Regions from separate parts of the Pseudomonas wenzhouensis genome, predicted to be linked through region 4. Evidence: riboswitches for the same ligand, from Rfam matches in the RefSeq annotation. Region 4 holds a riboswitch; each other region holds the start of a gene.
What was found. Region 4 has a riboswitch for cobalamin ahead of cobG (precorrin-3B synthase). Riboswitches for the same ligand answer to the same signal wherever they lie in the genome.
Positions count from the first base shown of each region.

Region 1 (3,167 bases), 500 kb from region 4:
AAGGTGAAGTCATTCATCAGCGGGCGCAGCTGCTCCAGCAGGTATTTACGGAAGGCCGCTGGCTGGGTCACGGTGATGGCGTAGGTGCCTGGCACCTGTACCTTGGCATAGGCGCGCACGGTGGTCGGCACCTCGCCCTGGCACAGGTAGGTCAGGCGCAATTCGGGGTAGCGGAACAGGCAGTGTTCGCTGGCATCCGGGCGGATGCGTTCCTTGAGGTAGCGCTTGAGTGCGTGGCTCAGGGCGCCGGTGGCTTCCTGATGCAGCGCGGCAAGGCGGTCGACCGCCTCTTCGGGGGTGTTGGCAATGATGAAATCATCGGAGCAGGCTTTCACAGGCATCTTCCTGGCAGAACGAACGCCCCCATCTTGCCTGCATCCTCATGGCAAAACCTAGCGCGGCGACCGAACCAGCGGCCACCGCGCACTGCATCAGACCGCCGCCTGGTGCAGACGCACGTTGAACAGCGGCCCCTGACTGAAACGCGCCAGCGCCTTGGCAGCGGCCAGCACGCCCAGGTCGACCAGCGGTTCGATCAGGATCACGCTCATGTAAGCCAGGCCGAAGCTGCCCACAGCGGCCAGGTTATCGCTGGTGAAGCCATGGCCATAGAAGGCCCAGAAGCCGACCCAGGCAACAATGCCGCCCTGGTAGGCGGTCGACAGCGCCAACGCCTGCTTGTAGGACAGGTCGACGTAGGCGGTGCCCGGCGCAACGATACGCTTGGCCAACACACTGATGGCCCACAGCGGTACCAGCAGGGTGGTGACGTTCATGCCGTACTGCGGCAGATCGAACGGCGCGAACAACAAGCCCTGCAACAGCAAGCCAGCCGCCAGACCGACGGCCGTGGCCCCCGCGCCGAACAGCAGGAGCAAGGTCGAACCGAGGATCAGATGCACCTCGGAAACCCCCACCGCATGATGCGGCAACACCTCGAAGAAGCAGAACACCAGCGCGGTGGTCAGCAGGCTGCGCAGCGCCAGGGCGGTCGCCCCGCCGTTGTCGCGAATGGCATCACGCGCCAGTTTGGCGGTCAGGCCAAAGGCACCGACTGCGGTTGCGTAGCTGAGGAAGATCTTGGCGCCTTCGACGACACCGGGTTCGATATGCATGCAAGTTCCTTGATCGCGCCCACCGCGCGACGAGTTGGAGGATCGATGGATTCGATGGCAGGTCTCCTGGCTCACGGCTTGGCACTTCGCCCGCCTTCCCGACCGAAGTCAGTGGCATCCGGGCATCGTTCGCCGCTTACAGTTGCGGGGGCAGCCAGGGAATTGGCGAGACTCGCCGCACCCTGTTCCCTTTTCATCCGCACGCACGTGCGGGCGGAACCATCGGCGGCAACCTTACTCCGCCGTTCTGACAAAAGACAGCGCTCGCCCTCGAGTCGCTACCCGACCTTGATCGCAGACCCTGGCAGATCCGTCCATTGATCCCCAACACAGAGATCGCCTGCCTACGACGCCAGCACAATCCAGCAGGACCATAACGGCGAACCCCAGGCAAAACGAAACAGCGCTCTAATTCTGCGCCTCATAAATTCCAATTTCCTGGACAGAATTTCGCCCTTGCATTCCAAGATATCGGAATAAGTCCAGAAAAATGGACAACCACTCAACACCGCAACAGCCACGCCGAACCCGTCATAAACCGCTGCGCCCCTTTATCCACAGGCCTTAGCGCACTTTCCAAGAGGGCCCAACCGCGCACTGGCACGACTCTCGCTCTGTAAACCTCAGAGGCGCGCTGGTGTATCCGCGCGCTCACGATAGAACGGCCCTGAGCCGCTAGAACAACAACAAAAGGAACCAGCCATGGGTACCCTCGGTATTCTGATTTCCCTCGCACTGTTGATGTACCTCGCCTATCGCGGCATCAACGTCCTGATCCTCGCCCCACTGCTGGCTCTGCTAGCGTTGCTGTTCGCCGGTGATGTCGGCCTGCTGCTGCTCACCTACACCCAGGTGTTCATGAAGGCCATGGGCGGCTACGTGATTCAGTTCTTCCCGTTGTTCCTGCTCGGTGCGCTGTTCGGCAAGTTGATGGACGATTCGGGGTCGGCCCGCGCCATCGCCCAGGGCATCGTCGCGAAAGTGGGCAGCGAGCGCGCGATCCTGGCCATCGTGCTGGCCTGCGGCATCCTCACTTACGGCGGCGTCTCGCTGTTCGTGGTGGCCTTCGCCGTGTACCCGATCGGCGCCGCGCTGTTCCGCGAGGCGGGCATTCCCAAGCGCCTGATCCCCGGTGCCATCGCCCTTGGCTCGTTCACCTTCACCATGACCGCGCTGCCCGGCACCCCGGCGATTCAGAACGCCATCCCCAACCCCTTCTTCGGCACCGACGCCTTCGCCGCGCCAGGTCTGGGGGTGATTGGCGGGCTGATCATGTTCGGCCTCGGTACCTGGTGGCTCACCGCGCAGTCACGCAAGATGATGGCCGCTGGTGAAGGCTACGGCGAACACCGTGACGACCCAGTCAGCGAGGAGCGCGGCAACATTCCCGGCTTCTGGCTGGCACTGCTGCCGATCTTCGTGGTGATCGCGCTGAACTTCCTGATGGCCAAGCAGATTCTGCCGAGCGTCGACACCAGCTACCTGGCCAAACCGGAATACGGCGGCCTGCAGGACGCCAAATCGCTGATCGGTATCTGGTCGATCATCGTCGCCCTCGGCGCCGCCATCGTGCTGCTGATCGCCATGCACTGGAAGCGCTGGATGGATCTGAAGAAGAGCGTCAACGACGGCGCCTTCGGCTCCATGCTGCCGATTCTCAACACCGCCGCCGAGGTGGGTTACGGCACGGTGATCGCCTCGCTGGCCGGTTTCGTGATCATCCGTGACCTGGTGCTGGGCGTCTCCAGCAACCCGCTGATCTCCGAAGCGGTGGCGGTGAACATCCTCGCCGGCATCACCGGCTCGGCCTCTGGTGGCATGTCCATCGCGCTGAAGACCCTCGGCGAGCAGTACCTGGAAATGGCCAATGCTGCCGGCATCAGCCCCGAGCTGCTGCATCGCGTCGCCGCCATGGCCTCGGGCTGCATGGACACCCTGCCGCACAACGGCGCGGTAATTTCGCTGCTGGCGATCTGCAAGCTCACTCACCGCGAATCGTACAAATTCATCTTCGTCAACACCGTGGCCTTCCCGCTGCTGGCACTGGCGGTG
Region 1 is NZ_CP072610.1:4,124,393-4,127,559, forward strand. It holds gene amn (AMP nucleosidase) at 1-335, opposite strand, end outside; gene J7655_RS19275 (energy-coupling factor ABC transporter permease) at 432-1,115, opposite strand; cobalamin riboswitch at 1,155-1,354, opposite strand; gene J7655_RS19280 (GntP family permease) at 1,818-3,167, shown strand, end outside.
Region 1: another riboswitch for cobalamin. It lies ahead of J7655_RS19275 (energy-coupling factor ABC transporter permease); the one in region 4 lies ahead of cobG (precorrin-3B synthase).

Region 2 (3,167 bases), 1.8 Mb from region 4:
GTCCTACCTGGGTGGCGCAGAGGATGTGCTGTTTCGTGCGCTGGGGCTGGTCGGTACACCTTACCGCTACGGCGGCAACACCCCGGAAGGCGGCTTCGACTGCAGCGGCCTGATCGGCTATGTCTACCGTGATGCCGCCGGCATCAGCCTGCCGCGCTCGACGCGTGAACTCATTGCCATGCGTACACCTGCGGTGCGCCGCGATGCATTGCAGAGCGGGGATCTGGTGTTCTTCGCCACCAATGGTGGTCGCGCCGTCAGCCATGCCGGTATTTACGTGGGCGATGGGCGTTTCGTCCATGCACCGTCCACTGGCGGTACCGTACGGCTGGACAGCCTCGACAATGTCTACTGGCAGCGCGTCTATCTCGATGCCAAGCGTGTGATCACGCCCGAGCTTGCCCGTAACCCCTGATCCGTCATGGTCGAGCCCATCCGCCTGCCGCCTCAGCCGGAGGTCTGCGAGTTGTGCGCGCGACCTGTAGCGCTGACGCGTCACCATCTGATTCCCAAGGCCCTGCACGACAAACCCTATGTGCAGAAGCGTTTCGATCGTCATCAGCGCATAACGGCGACGCTCTGGGTGTGCCGTGCCTGCCACAACCAGATTCACCGACTCTTCAGTGAAAAAGAGCTGGCACTGACCTACAACAACCGGGGCCGGTTGCTGGCCGATGATCGCTTGCGCACCTTTGTCGAGTGGCTGGCCAGTAAACCGCCGGGCTTTACGCCCAGGCATTGAGGCGTCCCGGCGTTGACGTGCAGGGCTGCCAGCCTCTACCCTGCGCGCCTTGCTTCAGGTGCCCCTGCGCCATCATCCGTGATGGCGCAGGGGTGAAACAGGGAAGCCGGTCCGAATGCCGGCGCTGCCCCCGCAACGGTAGGTGAGTCAAACACCGCTCAAAGCCACTGTGCACTGCACGGGAAGGCGCGGTGCCGAACCTTTGGGTTCACTCACGAGCCCGGAGACCGGCCTGTCGCAGTTTCACGGCATCGCGGAGGGCGTTGTCCGGCCAACGCTCCGGTTCTACCGGGGCGTTCGTGTTTTTTCGTCTTCCGCTTGCCTGACCAGCCATTGGCGCCTGGATGAGTGCATGCGGATCGTCGCGATCTTTTTGCTCATGACCGTTCGTACTGTTCGCTGAACAGGCGGCGCGGGTGCCTGACGTGCAGGAGCACAGCATGAGTGAGACCGCCGAACGCGATGCCCGCCACAAGGCACGCATGCAGCGCAAGAAAGCCCTGATCGACGAGAAGATCGCCCAGGCCCAGGACGAATACGGCCTGCTGCTGGTGCACAGCGGCAATGGCAAGGGCAAGAGCAGCAGCGCCTTCGGCATGGTTGCGCGCGCTCTGGGTCATGGCATCAAGGTCGGTGTGGTGCAATTCATCAAGGGCGCGGCCAGCACTGGCGAAGAGACCTTCTTCCGCCGTTTTCCCGAGGAAGTCAGCTACCACGTGATGGGCGAGGGCTTCACCTGGGAAACCCAGGATCGCCAGCGTGATATCGCCAAGGCGCAGGAAGCCTGGGCGGTGGCCCGGCGCCTGCTCAGCGATGAGTCTGTCGGCCTGGTGGTGCTGGATGAACTGAATATCGCCCTCAAGCACGGCTATCTCGAACTGGATGCGGTGTTGGCGGATATCGAAGCGCGGCCGCTGCTGCAGCATGTGGTGGTGACTGGGCGTGGCGCTTTGCCGGGGATGATCGAGGCGGCTGATACCGTCACCGAAATGAGCCTGGTCAAGCATGCCTTCAAGTCCGGGGTGAAGGCGCAGAAGGGCATCGAATTCTGATGACGACACGTCACTGTCCGGCGTTGCTGATCGCCGCCCCGGCTTCCGGCCAGGGCAAGACCACCGTCACCGCTGCCCTGGCGCGTTTGCATACGCGCCAGGGGCGGCGGGTGCGGGTGTTCAAGTGTGGCCCGGATTTTCTCGACCCGATGATCCACGCCCGCGCCAGTGGCGCACCGGTGTACCAGCTCGATCTGGCCATGGTCGGCGAGGCTGAGAGCCGTCGCCTGCTGTGGCAGGCCGCCGGCGAGGCCGATCTGATCCTGATCGAAGGGGTGATGGGGCTGTTCGACGGCAAGCCCTCGGCGGCGGATCTGGCCCGTCATTTCGGCGTGCCGGTGCTGGGCGTGATCGACGGTGCGGCCATGGCGCAGACCTTCGGCGCCCTGGCTCATGGCCTGGCCACCTTTCAGCCGGACTTGCCCTTTGCCGGCGTGCTCGGCAATCGCGTTGCCAGCACACGCCACGGCGAGATCCTGCGTGATGCGCTGCCGCCGAGCATTCGCTGGTTCGGCGCCTTGCCGCGCAGCGCTGCGGTGGAGCTGCCGAGTCGGCATCTGGGCCTGGTGCAGGCCGCTGAGCTGGCCGATCTCGATGCGCGCCTTGACGCCGCCGCCGATGCCCTGGCCGCCAGCGCCAACGTCGACCTGCCGCCTGCGCTGAGCTTCGCCGCGCCGCCGTTCGATGAGCCTGCGCCCCTGATGAAAAATGTGCGTATTGGCGTGGCGCGTGATGCCGCGTTCGCCTTTTTATATCAAGCCAATCTCGACCTGTTGCTGGCGCTCGGTGCCAAGCTGCATTACTTCTCGCCACTGGCTGACAGCAGGCTGCCGGAGGTGGACAGCCTATACCTGCCCGGTGGTTATCCTGAGCTGTACCTGGCCGAGCTGGAAGCCAATCAGGCCATGGCCGCAGCGATTAGGGCTCATCACCAGGCTGGCAAACCGCTGCTGGCTGAATGTGGCGGCATGCTCTATCTGCTCGATGAACTGCGCGACAAACAAGGCGTTAGCGGGCGCATGCTCGGCTTGCTGGCAGGCAGCGCTGCGTTGCAGCCGCGGCTAACCGCTTTGGCCCTGCAGGCAGTGACGTTGCCGGAAGGCGAGCTGCGTGGTCATAGCTACCATCACTCGCGCCTGGACAGCCCGCTCGAGCCGCTGGTACGCGGCCGCTGCCCGAATGGCAAGCCGGTAGCCGAGGCGGTGTATCGCCTGGGACGGCTCACCGCCAGCTATATCCACTTCTACTTGCCGTCCAACCCGGAGGCGGCCGCCGCGCTGCTGCGTCCATGAGCGAGCACGCCTTCAGCCTTGAGGAGCGTGCAGCGGTGTACCGCGTCATCGCCGAGCGTCGCGATATGCGCCATTTCAACG
Region 2 is NZ_CP072610.1:2,841,215-2,844,381, reverse strand. It holds gene J7655_RS13015 (C40 family peptidase) at 1-415, shown strand, start outside; gene J7655_RS13010 (hypothetical protein) at 422-742, shown strand; cobalamin riboswitch at 782-992, shown strand; gene cobO (cob(I)yrinic acid a,c-diamide adenosyltransferase) at 1,183-1,794, shown strand; gene J7655_RS13000 (cobyrinic acid a,c-diamide synthase CobB) at 1,794-3,086, shown strand; gene bluB (5,6-dimethylbenzimidazole synthase) at 3,083-3,167, shown strand, end outside.
Region 2: another riboswitch for cobalamin. It lies ahead of cobO (cob(I)yrinic acid a,c-diamide adenosyltransferase); the one in region 4 lies ahead of cobG (precorrin-3B synthase).

Region 3 (3,167 bases), 750 kb from region 4:
CCGAAATACTCCAACGTGTTCGGCCAGTGGCTGTGCGACATGGCCGAGCAGGACGCGCGCCTGGTCGGCATCACCCCGGCGATGAAGGAAGGCTCGGATCTGGTGGCGTTCAGCGAGCGCTTCCCCGAGCGCTACTTCGACGTCGCCATTGCCGAGCAGCACGCCGTCACCCTCGCGGCCGGCATGGCCTGCGAAGGTGCCAAGCCGGTGGTGGCAATCTACTCCACCTTCCTCCAGCGTGCCTATGACCAACTGATCCACGACGTCGCCGTGCAGCACCTCGACGTGCTGTTCGCCATCGACCGCGCCGGCCTGGTCGGCGAAGACGGCCCGACCCACGCGGGCAGCTTCGACCTGTCCTACCTGCGCTGCATCCCCGGCATGCTGGTGATGACCCCGAGCGACGAGAACGAGCTGCGCCGCATGCTCACCACCGGCCACCTGTTCGACGGCCCGGCCGCCGTGCGCTACCCGCGCGGCAGCGGCCCCAACGCGCCGCTCGATGCTGGCCTGGAGCCGCTCGAGATCGGCAAGGCGGTGGTGCGTCGTCAGGGCCAGGGCGTCGCCCTGCTGGCCTTCGGCGTGCAACTGGCCGAAGCCCTGCGCGTCGGTGAAACGCTGGATGCCACCGTGGTCGACATGCGTTTCGTCAAACCGCTGGACGAAGCCCTGCTGCGCGAACTGGCAGACAGCCATGGACTGCTGGTGACTCTCGAGGAAAACAGCATCATGGGTGGCGCCGGCAGCGCGGTCAGCGAATTTTTCGCCGCCGAGAACCGCCAGGTACCGATGCTGCACCTCGGCCTGCCGGACTACTACGTCGAGCACGCCAAGCCGAGCCAGATGCTTGCCGAGTGCGGCCTCGACGAAGCCGGCATCGAACGTGCGGTACGTGAGCGTCTCAGCCTGCTGCAAGCCTGAGCATGAAGCCCGCTCATCGTTGAATGAGCGGAGCTTGCTTGTCATTCATACGCGCGCACACTAAGGTGCGCGCCATTCATGTTCCGCCAGGGTGCGCTGCGCAAGCAGTGTTAAACGGGAAGTCGGTGCGCTCATCACGAGCAATGCCGACGCTGCCCCCGCAACGGTAATCGACTGCAAGCCTCGGTGCTTGCGCCACGTCCAACAGCCACTGGGGCAACCTGGGAAGGCGGATCTGGGTCGAGAGCCCGGAGACCGGCCAAGGCGGTGCGACTGGTGTTGCGGAGGGCGACACGGTCAAGCGCCGCCTGTCCGCGCGCTTGCGCCTGCCCTCCTCGAACGTCTGCCGACCTTTGAGGAAAGAAAATGAAACTGTCACGCCTGGCCCTGGCCATTACTCTCGCGCCCGCTCTGTCATGGGCGGCCGAGCCCTATCTGAGCGAGCCTCTGGTGGTGACCTCCGGGCGCCAGGCCGAACCACTGGCGCAGGCCACTGCCGCCACCACAGTATTCCAGCGGGCCGACATCGAACGTCTGCAGGTCAGTAGCGTCGCCGAGTTGCTCGAACGCGTCCCCGGTATCAGCGTCGTCCGCACGGGCGGCGCCGGCAGCCAGACGGGCGTCTTTCTGCGCGGCACAAGCACTGCACAGACTCTGGTACTGGTCGATGGACAACGCATCGCGGCAGCCTCAAGCGGCACCAGCAGCCTGGAGTTTCTCGCCCCCGAGCAGATCGAGCGTATCGAAGTGGTACGCGGCGCCCGTTCCGCGCTGTATGGCTCCGACGCCATTGGTGGGGTAATTCAGATCTTCACCCGTCAGGGCGATGGCCGGAGCCTCAAGCCTTACGCGCGCCTGGCGGCAGGCAGCGACAGCACTTACCAGCGCAGCCTTGGTCTGGCCGGCGGCGACCAGCGCACTCGCTTTCACCTGGGTGCGGCCCTGGACGAGACGGCCGGCATCGACGCCACCCGCGACGGTTTCGGTGCCAATGGCGACGACGACGCCTACCGTAACCGCTCGCTCAGCCTGAATCTTTCGCACCGCTTCGATGAAACACTGCAGGTTGGCTTCAATGCGCTCGATCAGCGCGGGCAGGTGGAATACGACGATGTCTTTACCGGCCTGCTACCGACAACGGACTTTCAGCTCAGCAGCCTTTCCGGGTTCATCGATGGCCGCTTCAACGAGCACTGGAGCAGCCGCCTGGAACTGGGTCACAGCAAAGACCAGCGCGAAACGGGGGATGGCTCGTCGGCAGCGCCAGACTATTCATTTTTTACCTACACCACCTATCGCGACGCTGTGAACTGGGTAAACACCTTGACGCTCACCGATAACCAGCAAGTGCTGGTCGGTGCTGATTGGTACGAGGATCGCCTGCACAGCAGTACAACCTTCGCCGAGGACTCGCGCTGGAACCAAGCGGCCTTCGCGCAACACCGCTACATCGGCGACACCTTCTCGACCGAGCTGGGGCTTCGTCACGACAAAAACCAGCAGTTCGGTAGCGAGAACATCTGGAACGCGGCGCTGACCCTGCCACTGGATAATGCCAACGACCTGATTCTGTCCTATAGCGAAGGCTTCCGTGCGCCGACCTTCAATGACCTCTACGACCCGTGGTATGGCAATCCCGAGCTGCAAGCCGAGCGCTCTGAAAGCTACGAGCTGCAATGGCGTAGCCGCTATAGCGACACAGGTTCATTGCAGGCTTCCGTGTATCGAACCGAAATCGAAGATGCCATCGTCTTCGACGAAAGCTTCATTCCACAGAACATCCAGACAGCCCGGATCAATGGCTTCGAGGCCGCCATGCAACAGGAGCTGTTCGGCTGGCAGAGCAATCTCGCTCTGGCCCTGATCGACCCACGTGACCGCGACAGCGGTCATACCCTGCTGCGCCGGGCCAAACGCACGCTGAGTCTGGACCTTGACCGCCGCTTCGGCGATGTGTCGCTTGGCGCAGGCTGGCGTGCGATCAGTGGTCGCTATGATGATGCCGACAACGAAATCGAGATGAGCGGCTATGGCCTGCTCAGCCTGCGCGCCGCCTGGCAGGCCAATGAGGAACTCGGGCTGAGCCTGAAGCTGGATAACCTGCTGGACAAGGACTACGCAGAAGCAACCTACAGCACACCCAATGGCCGTTTCGGCTACAACAGCGCCGGCCGCACCGCATTATTCGCCGTCACCTGGACGCCGCAACTCTGACCTCGGTGCGCACGGCGCACCCTAGCATCGCT
Region 3 is NZ_CP072610.1:3,872,831-3,875,997, forward strand. It holds gene dxs (1-deoxy-D-xylulose-5-phosphate synthase) at 1-921, shown strand, start outside; cobalamin riboswitch at 994-1,199, shown strand; gene J7655_RS18025 (TonB-dependent receptor domain-containing protein) at 1,288-3,135, shown strand.
Region 3: another riboswitch for cobalamin. It lies ahead of J7655_RS18025 (TonB-dependent receptor domain-containing protein); the one in region 4 lies ahead of cobG (precorrin-3B synthase).

Region 4 (3,167 bases):
GAGAAGCGCAGATCCTCGACCACATCGACCATGCCGCAGGCGTGAATCACCCGCACGGCGAGTTTTTCCATATCGGCGGGGATGCCGTCGAGGTTGGCTTCGGCGCGGATGGTGGCGAAGGAGCGGCGGTAGATTTCCTGGCCGTCGCGGATGTAATCAAGCATCGGGGGTTCCTGCGCTGTGGTGGCGGGCGAACCAGGCGCCGGCCTCGTCGATGGTCATGGCCGGCACCAGCAGACGGCCGAAACCGGGTGCCTCGGGCGTACGTTGGTAGAGCTGGTAATGCTCGGGCGTGCTGGCCAGCAGGGTGTAGGGCTGCACGCGGGCGCTGGCGCAACTGCGCGGGCAGGCGCTGAGGTGCACCTGCGGGCGAGCACCGCTTGCGCGCAGCAGTTCGGCCAGGTGCAGGGCATGCTGCTTGCTGTCGGCCAGGCCGCGCGCGCACGCTGCCGAACCGGTGCAGGCGACCAGGCCGAGCAGCGGTTCGTCGGCATGGGTCAGCAGGCCCAGAGTGTTCAACGCTGCCAGCAGCTCAGCGGCCCGTGCTGTTGGGATGTTGCCCAGCAGCAGGCCCTGCCAGGGCGTCAGGCGCAGCTCGCTGTCGCCGTGGCGCTCGCTCAGATCGGCGAGGACCAGGAGTTGTTCGGCATACAGGCGGCCCAACCGGGCGCCGGCTGCGACCATGCACAGGTCGCTTTGCGCCTGTGGATAAATACCGGCAGGTGGCCGGTTGATCACCGCCACAGCCTGCCAATTGCTCGGTGCCGGCTGCAAGGTAAAGTCCAGACGCGTCTGCAGGCGTTGCAACAGCTCGCGGGCCGGGATCTGTGCCAATAACTGGCGCATGCGCGTTTGTTCGGGCGTGGCCAGTTCGAGGAACAGCAGCAGCAGCTGGCGCACCAATTCGATGGTCTGTGTCACATCGATACGCGCCAGCGGCGTGTCAACGGGGCAGCCGGCCAGGCCCAGCAGCAGGTGCTGGTCGTCTTCGGCGGCGAGCCACAGGTCGTGCGGGTGTTCGCGCATGGCCAGGGCTTCGCCGCCATCCAGTTGCAGGGCGAACTTGGCCGACAGGGCATGCAACGCCGGGGTGTCCTGCAGCAGGTCGAGCAACTGGTCGGCCAGCGGGTGCACGTCCATCCGCGCCTGCGGATCGAGGCCGGCGGCGGGGCTGAGCAGCAGATTGCGCACGTCATCGGCGGCGGCCACGCGTGGGCCAAGGTCGGCGCTCAGCAGGGCATCGATCAGCGCGCTTTCCTGGCTGGGCAAGACGCCCCGGATCTGCAGGTTGCTGCGGTTGGTCAGCTCCAGCATGCCGCTGGCATGCTGCCGCGCCGCTTCGGCAATCGCTCGCGCCTGGGCGCTGCGCAGCACGCCACCGGGCAGCTTGATGCGGCAGATACCGCCATCCAGCGCGGGGACGATGCGCAGCAGACCGGGACACGCACTGTGGCGCGGGACGGGAAAATGAACACGGGTTGGACGGTCGCGCACGGTAATCACCAAACTAAGGCGCGGCGACCGAACCAGCAGAAATCGCCCTGGGACAGGGGAATTCAATGGCATCGGTACACCCCGCCCGATGTTGGCACTCGCGACCAGCGTTCGTCGGCAGGTCTCCTGGCTGACAGGTCTTCATCTGGCGCGGCCTTCCCGGTTTCCCAGTGGCACAGTGGCGACAGACTCGCTGTTTACAGTTGCGGGGGCAGCTCGGTCACGATCGATGATCGCTCCGGATTCCCTCTTAGGCCCGTTGCAGAGTCATATCGACTCAAGGGCACCGACGAAGGCGCTATTATGCCCGCTTTGCCCGGAGCGCGGACAGGCGGTCTGTCGGGCCTGTGCGAGGATATTGGATGAAGCCCTGGTTGACCCTGGTGGGCATTGGCGAAGACGGCTACTCGGGCCTGGGCAAGGCCGCACGTCGTGCGTTGCTGGCGGCCACGCGCATCGTCGGTGCGCCACGGCAACTGGCGCTGCTGCCGCCGTGCATCAGTGGCGAGCGGGAAAGCTGGCCCAGCCCCTTCGACCTTGAGCCACTGCTGGCGTGGCGTGGCGAGGCGGTGTGCGTGCTGGCCAGTGGCGACCCGATGTTCTACGGCGTCGGTGCCAGCCTGGCGCGCCAGGTGCCGGCCGATGAGCTGCTGGTATTGCCGGCGCCGTCCTCGGTATCGCTGGCGGCGGCGCGTCTGGGTTGGCCGCTGCAGGAGACGGAGGTGGTCTCCCTGGTTGGCCGGCCGCTGGCCACGCTCAACGGCAAACTCTACCCCGGCGTGCGCCTGCTGGTATTGAGCGCCGATGGCGATACCCCTGCGCAGGTCGCCGAAGCCCTCAGCGCACGTGGTTTCGGCGCCAGTCGCCTGACCCTGCTGGAGCACCTTGGCGGGCCGCATGAGCGCCGTGTCGATGGCCTGGCCGCGAGCTGGAACCTGCCACGCGGCGCCGATCTCAACCTGCTGGCGGTGGAGTGCCTGGCCGACGCCGGGGCACAACTGCTGCCGCCGACCTGCGGCCTGCCGGACGACGCCTACCGCCACGACGGCCAACTGACCAAGCGCGACGTGCGTGCCGTGACCCTGGCGCGCCTGGCGCCGCTGCCTGGCGAGCTGCTGTGGGATGTCGGCGCGGGGTGCGGCTCCATCGGCATCGAGTGGATGCGCGCGCACCCGGCCTGCCGCGCCATCGCCATCGAGGCCAACGAGGGGCGCCAGGCGCATATCCGCCACAACCGTGATGCCCTCGGTGTGCCGGCCCTGCAACTGGTCGCGGGGCATGCGCCCGAGGCGCTGGCGGGGCTGCCGGCGCCGGACGCGATCTTTATCGGCGGTGGCGTCACCGTGCCCGGTGTGCTGGATGACTGCTGGGCTGCGCTCAAGCCGGGCGGGCGTCTGCTGGCCAATGCCGTGACCATCCAGAGCGAGGCGGCGCTGGTAAGTTTCCGCGAGCAGCACGGCGGCGAGCTGTTGCGCCTGACCGTGGCCCAGGCACAGCCCCTGGGCGGCTTCGACACCTGGCGCGCGGCGCTGCCGATCACCCTGCTGACGGTGCGCAAGCCATGAGTGCGCGGATCCTGCTGCTCGGCGGCACCACTGAGGCGCTGCGCCTGGCGCGCCGGCTTGGGCCAGAGACGATCTACAGCCTGGCTGGGCTGGGCCGGGTGCCGGACG
Region 4 is NZ_CP072610.1:168,192-171,358, forward strand. It holds gene J7655_RS00790 (precorrin-8X methylmutase) at 1-164, opposite strand, end outside; gene cobG (precorrin-3B synthase) at 157-1,494, opposite strand; cobalamin riboswitch at 1,594-1,800, opposite strand; gene cbiE (precorrin-6y C5,15-methyltransferase (decarboxylating) subunit CbiE) at 1,857-3,059, shown strand; gene J7655_RS00805 (cobalt-precorrin-6A reductase) at 3,056-3,167, shown strand, end outside.